2 regions of the Thermosynechococcus sp. NK55a genome follow, and region 2 is predicted to be linked to the other one. Evidence: predicted binding sites of a transcription regulator. Region 2 holds the regulator's gene; the other holds the start of a gene.

Region 1 (8,450 bases), 580 kb from region 2:
TACTTCCCGCAGGGCTAGTTCCGCAATTTGTTGTTGGCGAGGCGTGAGTTGCAGGGATTGAAGCCGTGCCCAGCACTCGCGAATCGAAACACGGGTGAGATCCGTAAGGCGATATTGCCCCAAGCGCACGGCCAAAGCGGCTGGTTTCAGGCGTTGTCCCTGACAGGCGGGGCAGGTTTGATTGACTTGGTACTCTTCCAGTTTTTGCCGGTAGGCCTCGGAGGTCGTCTCGCGGTACTGCCGCTCTAGGATGGGAATCACCCCTTGAAATTGACGGTAGTAGTCCCGTTTGCGATAGCGCAAATCAGAAGGGATGAGAATCGGTGTGTCGGTGCCGTAAAGGAGGATCTCCCGTTGCAACTCCGTGAGGCGATACCACGGTGTATGGATGTCAAAACCAAGGGCCTCAGCAACACCACAGAGGAGAGCAAGGTAGTAGTCGTGTTCCTTCTCGGCCCAGGGGGCGATCGCCAGATAAACCGGTAGTTCGGGATTGGGGACAATTAACTCCGGGCTAAATTTGCGCAAATAGCCCAGGCCATGGCACTCTGGACAGGCCCCATAGGGGGAGTTAAAGGAAAAAAGTCGCGGAGAGAGCTCATCCATCACCGCCCCATGCTCAGGGCAGGCAAAATTTTCTGAAAACAGGAGCGTTTGACCCTCAGCCCCCGTCTCCCGAGACACCACACTGACCATTGCCGTACCGTTGCCATGGTGCAACGCCGTTCGCAAGGAATCCCCTAAACGTTCCTCAATCCCCGGCTTCAGCACCAGGCGATCAACAACAATTTCAATCGTGTGGACATGGTTTTTGTCCAGTTCAATGGCATCACTGAGGTCGCGCACCTCCCCATCAATCCGAACCCGCACAAAACCTTCACTGGCCAGACTCGACAGCAGCTTCCTGTGGCTGCCCTTCTTCCCCTTGACAATGGGGGCCAAGACTTGAAAGCGGCTCTGGGGCGGCAACTGCATCACCTGATCCACCATTTCATCAATGGTTTGGGGGCGGATCGAGCGATCGCAATGGGGGCAATGGGGTTCACCGGCACGGCCATAGAGCAGCCGCAGGTAGTCATAGATTTCCGTGACCGTCCCCACCGTTGAGCGGGGATTGTGGGAGGTGGACTTTTGATCAATAGAAATTGCTGGACTCAGCCCCTCAATGGCATCCACATCAGGCTTATCTAACTGGCCGAGGAATTGCCGTGCATAGGCACTCAGGGACTCCACATAGCGGCGTTGTCCTTCAGCAAAAATCGTGTCAAAGGCAAGGGAGGACTTCCCTGAACCGGAGACACCGGTCATTACAATCAGGCGATCGCGGGGCAGATCGAGGTCAATGTTTTTCAGATTATGCTGCCGTGCACCCCGAATGCGAATTTCACCTCCAGGCATTGGATCGCCCATACTGCAAAAAGAACTAATGTTAAAAAACATTACATTGAGGGCTATTATAGCAACGCTGCCAAACCCTTTCGCAGCCACTCAGCCATGAAAAAAGCGGGGTTTGGTTGCCCCGCTTCCCGTGTGGGTAACCCTCGCCTAGGCAGGTTCAGGGATTGACTCTGTGCCCAGGGTAGGGATGGGCTTAGTAGTCGAAGTCACCGCCCATGCCAGCACCGCTGCCCGCAGGATTATTTTCCTTGGGTTCGGGCTTGTCAACGATGATGCACTCGGTGGTTAGCACCATGCCAGCAATAGAGGCCGCATTTTGCAGAGCCGAGCGGGTAACTTTGGCAGGGTCAACGATACCGGCATCAAACATGTTGACATATTCATCTTTAGCGGCATCATAACCCACATCGAAGGGTTTTTCTTTGACCCGTTCAACAATGATGGCACCATTTTGACCCGCGTTTTCCGCAATGCGACGCAGGGGAGCGCTGAGGGCACGCTCAACAATGTTGGCACCAATCAGTTCTTCACCCGTTAGGTGCTCAGCGGCCCAGTTGCTCAACTCAGGAGCCAAGTGAACCAAGGTGGTACCGCCACCGGGAACAATCCCCTCCTCAACAGCGGCTTTGGTGGCGTTAATCGCATCTTCCAGACGGAGTTTGCGATCTTTCATTTCAGTTTCGGTGGCAGCACCGACTTTAATCACCGCCACCCCACCAGCTAGTTTGGCCAACCGCTCCTGCAGTTTTTCTTTGTCGTAGCTGGAGTCGGTTTCTTCGATTTGGCGACGGATTTGCTCGCAGCGAGCCTTGACGGCTTTTTCATTGCCTTCGGCAACAATCGTGGTGTGATCTTTGGTGATTGTGATGCGGCGAGCTTTACCGAGCATATCCAGCTTGGCATTTTCCAGCTTCAGACCCGCATCTTCGGTGATCACTTGACCCGCTGTGAGGACGGCAATATCTTCGAGCATCGCTTTACGGCGATCGCCAAAGCCGGGAGCTTTCACCGCAGCGACATTCAAGACACCGCGCAGACGGTTGACCACGAGGGTGGCCAAGGCTTCTTTCTCGATGTCTTCGGCAATGATGACCAAGGGCTTACCGGCGCGAGCCACCTGTTCGAGGATCGGCACCAGATCTTGCACCAAGGTAATTTTCTTGTCGGTGATCAGCACGAAGGGTTCATCGAACACGGCTTCCATGCGCTCGGTGTCGGTGGCAAAGTAGGGGGAGATGTAGCCCTTGTCAAAGCGCATCCCCTCAGTGACCTCCAGTTCGGTGGTCATGGATTTGCCTTCTTCGAGGGAGATCACGCCTTCTTTGCCCACTTTGTCCATGGCGTCGGCAATCATCTGACCCACTTCTTCATCATTTCCCGCCGAGATGGCCGCCACTTGGGCAATGGCTTTGGAGTCTTCCACTGGACGGGCGTGTTCGGCAATTTTTTCCACCAGGAAGTGGGTGGCTTTGTCAATCCCGCGTTTTAGGGCAATGGGGTTAGCGCCAGCAGCAACGTTGCGCAGCCCCTCTTTCACCATGGCATGGGCGAGAACCGTCGCCGTCGTGGTGCCGTCACCGGCAGCATCATTGGTTTTCGAGGCGGCTTGGCGGATCAGCGCCACACCGGTGTTTTCAATGTGATCTTCAAGTTCAATTTCTTTAGCAATGGTGACACCATCATTGACAATTTGCGGCGCACCAAATTTTTTCTCCAAAACCACGTTCCGCCCTTTCGGACCAAGGGTCACGGCCACGGATTCAGCCAAGATGTCCATCCCTTTTTCAAGGGCCCGACGAGCATTTTCGTTGTAGATAATGCGCTTCGCCATATGTGTTTCCTACCTCAATCGTTCAACAGTGATGAAAAAATCGCACCGAGATGCAAGGAAGTCAGTGACCTAGCCCACAATGGCCAAGATGTCTTTTTCTGAGAGGAGAACGTAGTCTTCGCCCCCTAGTTTCACTTCGGTACCGGCATACTTGGAGTACAGCACCTTGTCACCCACTTTCACATCCATGGGCTGACGCTTGCCGTCTTCAGTGAGTTTGCCGGGACCGACGGCGGTCACTTCGCCCACTTGGGGTTTTTCACGGGCATTGTCGGGCAGGAGAATCCCCCCTGCGGTCCGTTCTTCGCTTTCGGCGACTTTGACAAAAATGCGATCGCCCAAAGGTTTCACAGTTGAAACGCTTAGAGATACGGCTGCCATAGCGTACTGTTCTCCCAATTGTAAGAGTATGGATTGATAGCACTCACTGCACGGCTCATCGCGCAGTCTCTGGGGAGTAAGAGCATCACTGGTAATTGTTTAGCACTCTCACCCTTCGAGTGCTAATGTAGCGAGAGACGGTTGGCGATCGCAACTCCTGTTGCAGTACGGTTTTCCGAACGGTACCTTAGTTCTTTAGCCCCGTGGTGGCAATACCGCGAATCAGTTGCCGCTGACCCAAAATAAACAAAATCATCACCGGTACAGTGGCAATCACCGCCGCTGCCATCATCAACGGCCAATCATTGGTGAACTGCTCCTGAAAATTGGCCAAGGAAAGCTGCACGGTGATCAGTTCTGGCTTGGTGGTAAAAACCAAGGGCTTAAACAGATCATTCCACTCGCCAATAAAGGTAAAGATAAAGAGCGTTACCAAGGCTGGTCGGCTCAGGGGCAAGAGAATATGCCAGAGAACCTGCCAGCGATTTGCCCCATCCAAGCGGGCTGCCTCCTCAAGGGCAACGGGCAATGTGAGAAAAAACTGCCGCATCAAAAAGACACCAAAGCCATTGGCCGCCGTTGGTAAGATCAACGCGCCATAGGTATTGATCAGATGAGCCGCCTTCAGGATGAGAAAAATTGGGATCACCAAAAGCTGAAATGGGATCACTAGGATTGCTAGCATCAGCAGCAGAATCGTCTGTTGCCCCGGAAACGAAAGTCGGGCAAGGGCGTAACCTGCTAGGGCTGAAGTTACCAACTGGAGCGCCGTCACCGCTAAGGCCACAAACGTTGAGTTGGCAAAAGCTAAGATAAAGTGTCCCTGCCGCCATGCCGCCTGATAGCTCTGCCAGGTCCAGCCTTGGGGCGGCAATAATTGGGTGGGTAGGGTTCCGGGTGGCCAGCCGGAGGTACAAAGCACCACTAGCAAGGGACTGAGAACCAACAATGCCCCCAGGATTAATAGGAGCGTTAAGCCTACCCTAGGAGCGACCACTGCCAGACATCCGTTTGAGCAAATCCACAAATCCTTTCACTTCTTCGCGCAAAAGGAAGCCCGCATAGGCCTCCATGCCATGCTCGCCAATGTCCAACCCCTCGATTTCCTCCTCTGGAGAAACGCGAATGCCAATGGTAAGGTTCAGGAGTAGCCACACTGCTGTACTAAAGGCAACGGTAAACCCGCCCACCGCCAGTACCCCCACCAATTGGTACCCCAACTGGGTAAAGTCACCACTCCAGAGCAATCCCTTGAGAGGCCCCGCCCCAGCTTCGTAAAAGCGCCCCGGTCCATCGGCAAAGAGCCCCACTGCTATGGTCCCCCAGATGCCATTGACCAAGTGTACGGAAATGGCTCCCACTGGATCGTCAATTTTTAGGCGATCGAGGGTCACCACCGAAAAAATAATAATGATCCCGGCAATACTGCCGATTAACGCCGCGCTCTCAATGGTGACAAAGGCACAGGGGGCTGTGATGGCCACTAATCCTGCCAGAATCCCATTAATGATCATCGAAAGGTCGGGCTTCCCAAAGTAGAGCGTGGAAACCACCGTTGCGGTGACACCCCCAAAGGCTGCGGCCATATTTGTGGTCACAACAATGTGGGCGATCGCCTCCGGATCTGCGGTCATCGTTGACCCTGGATTAAAACCAAACCAACCAAGCCAGAGGATCAAACAACCCAAGGTGGCGATCGCAAAATTATGCCCGGGGATGGCCGCCACCGACCCATCCGGCAGAAAGCGCCCCAAACGCGGCCCTAGGAGAGCTGCCCCCATCAATGCTGCCCATCCGCCTACAGAGTGCACGACCGTAGAACCGGCAAAATCCCACATACCTAGCTGTTGCAGCCAACCGCCACCCCAGATCCAGTGACCCGTAATTGGATAGGAAATCCCCACCAGCAGCAAGCTGAAGATAAAGAAGGCATAGAACTTAATCCGCTCCGCCACTGCCCCAGAAACAATTGTGGCGGCCGTTCCCGCAAAGACCACTTGAAAGAAGAACTTAGCAAACAGGGGTACCGCTGCCCAACTGAGGGAACTATAGACCCCCCGGTAGGCTTCGGCAGTGGCCGGACTGTTATCGGCCCCCAGCAAAAAGAAACCACTGCTGCCCACCACCCCATTGCCATCCCCAAACATTAGGGCAAAGCCAATCGCCCAATAGGCGATACTCGAAAGGGCAAAGACAATCAGGTTCTTTGAGAGCAGGTTCACCGCATTCTTGGCCCGGCAAAAGCCCGTTTCCAACATGCAAAAGCCAGCATTCATGAAAAATACCAGCACGCCTGCAAAAATCACCCAGAGCGTGTTGAGCACCACCTGCACCTTTGCCGGAACCGCCGTTGAGGCGGCAGTATCCTGCCCCAGTGCGGCTGTTGCACTCAGCACACCAATCATCACCGCAAAGGTCAATCGCGTGCGGCGAGGGGGCAGATAGAGAATCGGAGTCAGGGGATGCTGAAGACGTAACCCGCGGCGCAAGATAGAACGCAGTTTCATAGGTGCAGATGTCCAATCGACAAAGAAAACCGTTGGAACCTATAAACCCCCAGCTAAAATCCCTAGAAAAATCCTAGGGTTGAGTTGCAAAGTTTGAGACAAATAAACCAATCATCCCTGAATTTACCCCTAGGTATATGTATCCCAAGATACAAAAACTTGGGTCTCTGCCTCAATTCTGCATAGGGAGCAACTTGTACCAGTTAGATATGTTGCAATTGTCCACCCTTGTGGAGTGTCCAGTGATGACCCATTCGCACCACGCCAATGCCGCTGTTGTCCGCCGCTGGGTGCTCAGTTCTTTCCTGATGGGTTTAGGGTGTGCAACCCTACAGTTGGCTCCTGTAACTGCTCAAATTGCCGTCTATGAAGGGCAGCGGGTCACGGGGGATGTCACCCTGACCCTCCCCGATGGCAGCACCTACAAAGGGGAATTGCTAAACGGTCGCTTTAATGGCCAAGGCATCCTCACGATGGCCAATGGCAACCGCTACGAGGGAGAATTTCGCAATGGCCGCTACCACGGTCAGGGGGTGCTCACCTATGCCGATGGCGGACGCTATGAGGGTGGCTTTGCCGATGGTATCTTCAATGGCAAGGGCATTCTACAACTGGCCAATGGCCAGCGCTACGAGGGAACGTTTCTCAATGGTCAATACCATGGGGAGGGGGTACTCACCTTTCCCGACGGCACTCGCTACGAGGGACAGTTTCTAGCGGGCAAGTATCATGGAACTGGAATGCTCTCCTTTGGGAATGGCACAAGCTATGCTGGACAGTTTCGCAATGGCTTATTTGACGGAGAGGGGGTGCTCACCCTGCCAGATGGCTCCCGGATTATTGCTACATGGCGCCATGGTCGTCGCGAGCCCCGCTAATCCTTTTCCATCGAGCTGGCCGTGGGTGATCCACTGACGGCAGCGCTGAGTCCCTACGCCCGCTTTGGGGTGCGCCTTGGCCTTGAACCCATCCAGGCGCTCCTGAGTGCCTTGGGGTCTCCCCAGTTACAGGTGCCCTTGATCCACGTTGCGGGGACAAATGGCAAAGGCTCGGTGTGTGCCTATTTGGATAGTGTTTTGCGGGCAGCGGGCTATCGCACGGGTCGTTATACCTCGCCCCATCTGTTGAGCTGGTGTGAGCGCATTTGTGTCGATGGTGAACCCATTGCCCCGCAGGTGTTTTTGACCCTCATTCAACAAATTGAAGCCGTCTTGCCCCAGGTGGCCTATCCCCCCAGTCAGTTTGAAGTGGTCACGGCGGCGGCATGGCTCTATTTTGCCCAGCAGGGGGTGGAGGTGGCGGTGATGGAGGTGGGCTTAGGGGGGCGCTTGGATGCCACGAATGTGTGTCAGCCCCCTTTGGTGAGTGTGATTACTTCCATTGGTTGGGATCATTGGCAGCGGTTGGGCAATACTTTGGGGGCGATTGCGGGCGAAAAGGCTGGAATTCTTAAGCAGGGTGTACCCGCTGTTGTTGGTCCTGTTCCTCCAGAGGCAAAGACGGTGATTGCCGAGCGTTTAACAGCTTTGGCTTGCCCGACCGTCTGGCCAGAACCGGCGCAGTGGTGTGTTGAGCGGGCTGGATGGGCAACTTGGGGTGGCATTGAGTATCCCTTGCCTTTGGCGGGAGAAATGCAGTTAACCAATTCCGCGATCGCGATCGCCACACTGCAATGTCTGCAAGCTCAAGGCTGGCAAATTTCCCTAACAGCGATTCAACAGGGAATGGCACAAACCCGCTGGCCGGGACGACTGCAATGGTTACACTGGCAAGGGCGAAAACTGCTCATTGATGGTGCCCACAATGCTCCTGCAGCCGCTTATCTACGGCAATATGTAGATCAATTGGGCTGGACAGAGGTGACTTGGGTAGTGGGGATGCTAGCCAATAAGGATCATGGGGGGATTCTCAAACATCTCCTGCGAGCCGGCGATCGCCTGTGGTTGGTGCCTGTCCCGGATCACGCTAGTGCTAACTTAGAGGACTTGAAGGAACTTGCCTACACCTGTTGCCCTCGGTTAGGGGAATGCCGTCTTTTTAACGATGTGGCTGAAGCCCTCGACAGGGGGGGCGATCGCTGCGTGGTCTGTGGCTCCCTTTACTTAATTGCTCGTGTTTTGGGGGCGATCGCCAGCAAAGACTCTCAGGCAACTCAACTGTAGAAAACTAGCGGTGCTCAGCGAGACAACTCATCATCTATACCGGCAAAGATGGTACGGGGTCGCTGAATGCCCAAGCTTGGGCGGCTGTATCACTCAAGGCAAGACAAAAGGAAAATCGCTGACTCATATCAGGCAATTGGAGGGTATATTGCTGTGCTTGAAAAAGATGGC
Region 2 (8,450 bases):
CTCAATACGGAGAGTCTAGTGTGGCAGCAGGAGCCCAATCGGCTGTTGGCAGGGGTCATCGGTCAAGGGGGGGTCACAGTCGTCGGTGGGGCGGGCGATCGCCGAGGGCAGCGGCTACAAGCCCAAAGGGCAATCTGGTCAATTAGCGATCAACGGGTCACCCTTGAGGGGGATGTCCGAGTGCAGCTTCCCAACCCTGCTCTGCGCGTTGAGGGAGAAACGGTGCGCTGGTTAATTCCCCAACGGCAATTGGTGAGCGATCGCCCCCTGCGGGTCAGCTATCCCAGCCAAGGCATTGAAGGGCAGGCCAATCGCGGTGTCTTCCTGATTGCTGAAAACCGCGCCATCTTTGACAAGGTCCAAATCAATAGCCAACCTCAACAGTCGCAACTGCGTGCCCAACGCCTCAATTGGTGGATTCCCCAAGAGCGGCTAGAAGCTAGCGGTCAGGTGGAAATCCAGCGCCCCAATGCCCAACTACGCACAGCTCAACTGATTTGGCGGATTCCCCAGCAGGAAGTTGAAGCCCAAGGGGGAGTCTTTTACCGCCAGAGCAATCCCCGCATTCAAGTTCAGGGACAGCGGGCAAAAGGGTGGCTTGATCGCCAAGAGGTGATTGTCAGTGGCAATGTTCAGAGCAAAGTGCCGTTGCGAGTGCGCCTTCCCTAGACTGAATCATAGAAACAATCAGTCCCTATGAGTACCGCACCACTGCAAATTCTTGACTTGGGGGGTGAAATTCTCCTTTTCCAGCGTTTGATTCCGGTTCACCAGTGTCAGCAGGTGATTGCTACAGCTGAGAAGGTGGGGTTTGAGGATGCGCAAATTCTCATGGGAACGGTCGATCGCTCCGTGCGCGGCGGCAGTTTGCTCCGCTTTGATCCCCAAGACCCCCAACAGGCGATGATGCGGCAGATTCTTCTCCAGGCCACGCAAACAATTCAAATCGTCCTCTACCAACACTATGGGATTCGCTTCCCTGAAATTGAAAACTTCTCCATCCTGCGCTATCGGGTGGGCGAGGGCTATCGCCGCCATGTGGACAACCTATTGCTGGCCAGTCGGCAAATGGAACTGGCCCAAGGTATCCCGACGCGGGATGTCAGTCTGGTGGGCTATCTCAATGAGGACTTTGAGGGGGGAGAAACCTATTTCGATCGCCAAGGGGTAAAGGTTACCCCACGGACGGGAGATATTGTTGTCTTTCCCGCCTACTACACCCATCCCCATGCCGCCTTGCCCGTGATCCAGGGCACTAAATATGCCTTTGCCACTTGGTTATTCTATTGATGAATGATGATTGAATGATGATGAACCCTTGAGGTAATACCAATGACTGAACCCCTGCGCTTCAAAACCTCGCCCCTGGTTTCTGGAACACTCCTTGCCCTCTACGGCGCACTCACGCTGCCCCTCCCGTTTTTGGCGGTACAGACGGCGGCTCCCATTTCGCCCCTGCTTCTTTGGGGGGCGATCGCCCTCGGGGGTGTGTTCCTCTGGGGGGCGCTGAGTCAACGGGTAGAACTGGATGCTGTGGGAATTCGCCTCACCTATCCCCATTGGGTTCCCCCCTTCCTGCGGCAGCAGTGGCAACTGATTTGGTCAGATATTCAAGGGCTTCAGCCCCGTAGTACCAGCCAAGGGGGCTGGGTCTATTATCTGGTGACTGCCACAGGTCAAGGGTATCTTCTGCCGATGCGAGTGGCGGGTTTTGCCCAAATGATGCGTGCCATTGAAGCCCATACGGGATTGCCCACAGATGTAATTAAGCCCCTCGCTCAACCTTGGATGTATGGTATTTTGGCTGTTTTTACGCTGCTGTTGGGCGCTGTTGATCTATGGGTTTTAACCACTGTGGGATAATGGGGACGTATTTGGGTGCTGAGCGATGACCATGAGTGCGAATCGGTTTGTGGGATATCTGCGTCGAGGAGTGGTGTGCCTGCTCCTGAGTGTCCTGTGTTGGTCAAGTATCGCCACGCTGCCGGCGATCGCTGCTATTCCAGTGCGGCTCTTTGACCTGAATTACCACGAATGTCCGCCAGAAATTGGTGAGGGTTCGGTCACACCCGGGGGTACCACCCTCAAGGCCAACTGCTACCTGATTACTGGTAAAGCAGAGAATAAATCCGGCAAAACCGTGGTAGATGCCGATGTCTTTGGCCGTATCTACGATGCCAATGGTAATCCAGTGTTGCAAAACCGCACCCGGGTCGGTGCAATTGATGTGATTCCACCCGGCATCAGCGAGTTTGAAATTCGCATTAGTGTGCCCTACGACCAACCAGAGCCTTTGCAGTTAGAGCAATTTAAGGCCTCTGGCTTTACAGCAAAAGTACGCGGTTAAGCCCCCCGTCTCTCCTCAGTCTCCCACTGAGGGACAGAAATTGTGATACTTTAGAATCCCTGTCACTCCATTTTTCGGGAACACTAGCACTATGCCGTTTCATTTCTAAACGTTGAGCAACTGCCGGCAAAGGTTCTCTGTTGGTATTGGGCGTGCATGAATGTGCTGTCATCGTTGATAGACGAGTTCATCCTATAGAGGTTTGGGTTCAGGTGCGCATTCCTCTCGACTATTACCAAGTGCTGGGTGTGCCAATTCAGGCAACGCCGGAGCAAATTGAGCAAGCGTTTCAGGATCGGCTGCTGCAACTGCCTACCCAGCAGCACTCCCCCACCACAGTTGCCACCCGTCGGGAACTCATTGAGCAGGCCTATGCAGTTTTGCGAGAACCGGAGCAGCGCCATGCCTACGATCGCCACTGCCGTGCGGTTGATGCCGAGGATTTGATTGTCCAGTTGGATCCCGATGCCACCGCTCCCTACATTGAAATTAGTGATGAGCAATTCTCGGGGGCACTCCTACTGCTCTATGAACTGGGAAATTATGCCCAAGTTGTCAAGTTGGGAGAAGTATTTCTCAAAAAGGATGTTCTTGATCTCAATCGCCCCTACACTTCTTCTGCCGCCGTTGCCGACATTACCCTCACTGTGGCTTTGGCCTATCTGGAATTGGGACGCGAGGAATGGCAGCGGCAGTCCTACCAAGCAGCCGCCTCTCAGCTAGAAGCCGGTCTAGCGGTACTTCAGCAGCGGTCAAACTTGTTTCCCGAACTCCAGGAACAGTTTCAGACGGAACTGAATCGGTTACGTCCTTACCTTATTCTAGAGTTACTGGCACTGCCTCTGGCCGATAGTGTGAATCGGCAGCGGGGTATTTTGTTGCTGCGGCAAATGCTGAGTGAGCGCGGGGGTGTTGAGGGGCGCCGTGATGATCACTCGGGACTTGCAGTTGAGGATTTTCTGAAATTTATTTTGCAACTGCGCAGCCATCTTACCGTGGCAGAGCAACAGGAACTCTTTGAACGGGAATCGCGGCGTCCCTCAGCGGTGGCGACCTACCTTGCGGTACATGCCTTGGTGGCACGGGGCGTGCATGAACTTCAGCCGAGCTATATTCGTCGGGCCAGGGATTTATTGGAGCAGCTGCTCCCCAATCAAGATGTCTATCTTGAACTCGCCAGTTGCTTGCTGCTTTTGGGACAGCCCACCGAGGCATTGGCAGCTCTTGACAACAGCCAAGATCAACCGACTCTGGACTTTATCCGCCGTCATGCCGGTGAGGCTGGCGATCTACTGCCGGGGCTCTATTACTACACCACACAATGGCTCAGAGAAGAAATTTATCCTGCATTTCGGGACTTGGGGGAAACACCCGTGGCCTTGGATGCTTACTTTGCTGATCCCAATGTCCAAACCTACCTAGAGGCTCTCAGTGACGACTCTATTGCCTCTGAACCCCCTGCGACCACTGCCTCTGCGCTCCCTGAAGTGATGAGACCAACGGTGGCTGTGCCCCCTCCCGTCTCCTTCACAGCGGAAACGTTACCTTTGCAGGATCAGACTCGGCTAGGTCAGGGCTTTTCGGCATTGGCTTCGACCACTTCTTCAACTGCAACGGGGACAGCCACGCCCCAACCATCCACTCGCAAACGGCGCCGCCCTGGAAACAGTTGCTCCCAAAAACGTCAGACTGGGTTTTGGATGGGTGCAGGAGTTGTTCTTGTTGGTTTAGGAGCGTTGGCAAAAGTCTATTGGCCAGCCAAAACGGCTGAAGCCCCGATCTCGCCAGTGACACCGACTCCTGTGGCAACGCCGACCCCGACGCCACAACCGACGACCTTAGGGATCACTTTAACGCCAGAGATGGCGCGCGATCGCCTCCACACCTGGCAGCGAATGAAAGCCCAAGCCCTTGGGCCAGCATTTGAGATGGACAAACTAGCAACGATTTTGACGGAGCCAGAACTGAGCCGCTGGCGATCGCGGGCACGGGGCCTACAGTCCGAGGGCAGCCATTGGGTTTATACCCTAAAGAACTTAGAGGTGAAGGAAGTCCGTCTCCAAAGGAGCGATCGTGTCGATGTGTTGGCGGAAGTCAATGAGGATGCCCGTTTCTATGAACAGGGAACCCTGCGCAATGATATTTCCTATAGCAATCCCTACCGGGTCATTTATACCTTTATCCGTCGCGGCAATCAATGGTTGATTCAACGCATGCAGGTGGTTAGTTAAGGGGCATTTCCACTTGTCGGCCAAGCTTGAGATTTAAGAGGGACAAAGACAGGATAAACAGGAATAAAATCAGTCCCATCGTACAGGCGTAGTTTATCTCTAAGCGCTGAAAGGCATTCTCGTAGATGTAATAAACAATGGTCTTGGAGCTATTGAGGGGACCCCCTTGGGTCATGACATAGACTTCTTCAAAGACCTTGGTGGCAGAAATTGCTGAGATAATGCTTACCAAAAGAAGATAGGGGCGCATCAGTGGCAATGTAATATCCCAATGCTGTTGCCAGCCGTCACTGCCATCGATCGCTGCCGCTTCGTACAGTTCACCGCTAATCCCCTGAAGGCCCGCCAGATAGATCACCATGTAGTAGCCCAAGCCTTTCCAGATGGTAACGGCCATGACACTAAAGAGGGCGAGTCGGGGACTCGTCAGCCAAGGAATGGGAGTGTCCCGCAGATGCAGACCCTGTACTAGTTGATTTAAGAGGCCATTGGGGGCATAGAGCCAGCGCCAAGCAATCCCCGCCACCACCATTGAGATAATCACGGGGCTGTAGTAGGCAGCACGAAACCAGTGGATGCCCCGCAGGGGTTGGTTGACAAGAATCGCCAGCAGCAGAGGCGCGATCGCCAGAATTGGCACCACCACCACTAAATAGAGGAAAGTATTGCCCAAGGTTTTCCAGAAGACGCCATCGCCCCACAACTGGGCAAAATTGGCCCACCCTACCCACACGGGGGGGCTCAGGAGATCGGTTTCATAGCGGGTGAAACTGAGGAAAAAGGCCTGTAGGGCTGGCCAAAAGACCGTCAGTGTTAGCAACCCTAAGGCAGGGGCAAGAAAGAGGTAGGGGGTGAGGGATTGCCCTTTCATTGGCTGCGGGGATGTTGTTGACGATAGGCACGCATTTGCGCTACAAACTCGCCAAAGAGATAATCGGCATCGTGGGGGCCGGGGCTGGCTTCCGGGTGGTACTGCACTGAGAAAATTGGCAATGTTTGGTGCTTCAAACCCGCAACGGTTTTGTCATTGAGGTTAAAGTGAGTAATCTCTACGGGAGTTTGGGCAAGGGATTCTTCGGTGATAGCAAAGCCGTGGTTTTGGCTGGTAATTTCCACTTCCTGGGTCAGCCCAGCGGGCTGGTTCACCCCCCGGTGACCGAACTTCAGCTTGAAGGTTTCTGCCCCCAAGGAGAGTCCCAACAACTGATGCCCCAGACAAATGCCAAACATGGGACGCTGCGCCCCTAGTAATTTGCGCGCGGTTTCAATGCCTTCCTGAACCGCCGCAGGGTCACCCGGGCCATTAGAGAGGAAAATGCCATCGGGGTCATAGCTGAGAATCGTTTCCGCTGGCGTATCCGCCGGCACGACAATCACACGGCAGCCATAGCTGGCCAAGCGACGGAGAATGTTGCGCTTCACGCCAAAATCAATGGCCACAACTGTCAAGGGTGGTTCCTCGGGAGCAGTTTGGGGACGAAATTCCCAAGCGGGGGGCGTTGGCTCTGTCCATTCATAGGGGGTGCGGGTGGTCACGACTTTGGCTAGATTTTGTCCCTGCATACTGGGAGCGGCAAGGACTTTTTGCAGCAGTTCAACGGGGTCAAGGATTTCTGTGGAGATGCCGCCATTCATGGCACCCACGGTACGAATTTTGCGGGTGAGGGCGCGGGTGTCAATCCCATAAATTGCGGGAATTCGATGGGCTTTGAGGTAATCAGGTAACGATTGTTGCGATCGCCAGTTACTGGGAATATCACAGATATTGCGAGCAATAGCACCCCGCACTTGGGGGCGATCGGATTCATCGTCTTCGGGGGTGGTTCCTGTATTGCCCAACTCGGGGTAGGTGAATGTCACGATTTGACCATAATAACTAGGGTCGGTGAGCACCTCTTGATAACCCGTCATGCCGGTATTAAAGACCACCTCTCCAATAGCTGTCCCCGGTGCCCCAAAGGAAAAACCACGAAAGACTGAACCATCGGCGAGAACCAGCAAGGCGGGTGTAGGCATTTCAATATTCTCCAAGTGTCCCTAGGAAAGGCCAATAACTTATTGTGCCCGATCCAGCCAATGGTTGACCGCACAGGGTTTGCCCTTGTGTTTTCGGGAATGCCCATCCTCTTTAGGGCATGGGAGGGCAGCGGTGGCTGCTTTCCTCCTCGGTTGAGGAATTTGGCTTTAACCAGTATAGGGCTACCGGTTTTTTTGAGACTGGGCTGGCTCTCTGCCTACCTCATCCCCAAAAGCTCAGCCCCTTGCGGAGCTGAGGAGCACTCACCTATAGCGACTGACTTGCTCTGTTAAATAATCTGCCGCTGTGGCCACTAAGGGAATAATCTGGGCATAGGGCATCCGCGTCGGCCCTAGAATGCCAACGCTGCCTACGGGAGAGTCCCCATAGCAGTAGCAGGAATAGACCAAGGTACAGGACTGCATCGGCGCTAGGGTATTTTCACTGCCAATGCGGATTTGCACTTGGGACGGAGCTTGGCTATTGCTACTGATCAGGGGAGCCAGTTGATCCTGTTGGTCTTCGAGAAGATGCAGTAGCATTTGTACCTGCTCCACTTGGGAAAATTCTGGCTGCTGGAGGACATCTGCAAGACCACTGATGACAAAGGAGGTCCTCTGGTGGCTGCAGCGATCGCTCAACTGCCGCAGTAGGGTCTGAAGCTGCTGGCTGTAGGCCTGAAACTCCAAATCCAGTTTTTGCCAGTCAATGGCACTGAATTCCACCAGCGATCGCCCCTGCAACTGATGATTGAGGAAGTTGGTCAGTACCTGTAGGGTGCGCTCCCGTAGTTCGGGATCTTCTTCCTCCTGGCCCAGTTGAATGAGCGCTGATTGGGTTTCGTAGGTATCCAGAACAAGAATTACCATCACCTGCTGCGCATCCAAAGCGACCAGTTGAATCACCCGAATTTGTCGCTCCAAAGAATTGGGCAGCGTGATTAGCGTAATGTAGCCACTGAGATCCGAAAGCAACTGCGCTGCTTGCCGCAAGATCACCTCAAGACGTTGTTGTCCCCAAATAAACCGCTCACTCAAGAGACTCTCGGCTTTGCGAGCTATATCGGGAATAGGCTGGATCAGTTCATCCACATAAACGCGATAGCCAGAATCGGAGGGCACCCGCCCGGCGGAGGTGTGGGGCTGGTAAAGCAGGCCGCTTTTCTCGAGGAGTAGCATCGTATTGCGCACGGTGGCTGGGCTGACGTTCAGGTTATATTCGGTGGCGATCGCCTTTGAGCCGACGGGTTCTGCCGTAGCAATGTAATGGTTAATCGTAGCGCCCAGAATTTGCTTTTGGCGATCGCTGAGTTCAATCGTCATAACTTCTTACACCTGCAATTTCTTATTGGTGTTTTTTATTTATCTATATCTATAAACTAATCTATATACCCTTCCCCTTTCAGCTCTCCAGCTAAGGGGGGCACTGGAAGTGGTTAAGGCCCACTGCCAATAGTGGGTTCCCAAATAAATTGTAAATGGACAGACCAAGGCTGTGGGGGGCGGCTGCTGACCTGTATGGCCTGTAAAAACTCCCGTAGATAAAAGCGTTGCTCTGCGGCTGAGAGTTGGTACCAAAATTGAGGCTGACCCAGGGTCACCGCCAGTTGCAAGAGATTGCTAGGGGGCAGTTGTGCCTGCTGTGCCTCAATGCGTGCCCGCTCCCCAGCCAGTTTATAACGGCGCAGTTGAGCCGTTTCCGCATCCAAGAGACCTTGGCCTTCTAGTTCCGTGAGTTGTTGCAGCTGCCTGTCAATGACTGCAATTTCGGTGGTGAGGGGTGACGATGGTAGGCAAAGTTCAGCGATCGCCGGCGGCAGGCGTTCGGCAATTTGATCAATCACAGCAGCCAGGGC

Evidence for each region. Region 2 encodes HrcA, which represses chaperone genes, less so after heat shock. Its sites were predicted from a motif close to TTAGCACTCNNANNNTNNGAGTGCTAA; they were not measured.
Region 1: groES (co-chaperone GroES) is a predicted target of HrcA. The motif match lies at 3,710-3,736, and genes of this name have one in related genera.

Annotation. Positions count from the first base shown of each region.
Region 1 is NC_023033.1:220,485-228,934, reverse strand. Features, by position in the region: gene uvrA (excinuclease ABC subunit UvrA) at 1-1,398, opposite strand, end outside; gene groL (chaperonin GroEL) at 1,592-3,229, opposite strand; gene groES (co-chaperone GroES) at 3,299-3,610, opposite strand; gene NK55_RS01110 (carbohydrate ABC transporter permease) at 3,798-4,613, opposite strand; gene NK55_RS01105 (ammonium transporter) at 4,594-6,117, opposite strand; gene NK55_RS01100 (MORN repeat-containing protein) at 6,327-6,995, shown strand; gene NK55_RS01095 (bifunctional folylpolyglutamate synthase/dihydrofolate synthase) at 7,011-8,279, shown strand.
Region 2 is NC_023033.1:2,161,968-2,170,417, forward strand. Features, by position in the region: gene lptC (LPS export ABC transporter periplasmic protein LptC) at 1-669, shown strand, start outside; gene NK55_RS10495 (2OG-Fe(II) oxygenase) at 697-1,290, shown strand; gene NK55_RS10500 (hypothetical protein) at 1,333-1,863, shown strand; gene NK55_RS10505 (hypothetical protein) at 1,889-2,347, shown strand; gene NK55_RS10510 (IMS domain-containing protein) at 2,560-4,578, shown strand; gene NK55_RS10515 (carbohydrate ABC transporter permease) at 4,571-5,449, opposite strand; gene carA (glutamine-hydrolyzing carbamoyl-phosphate synthase small subunit) at 5,446-6,594, opposite strand; gene hrcA (heat-inducible transcriptional repressor HrcA) at 6,859-7,917, opposite strand; gene NK55_RS10530 (recombinase family protein) at 8,031-8,450, opposite strand, start outside.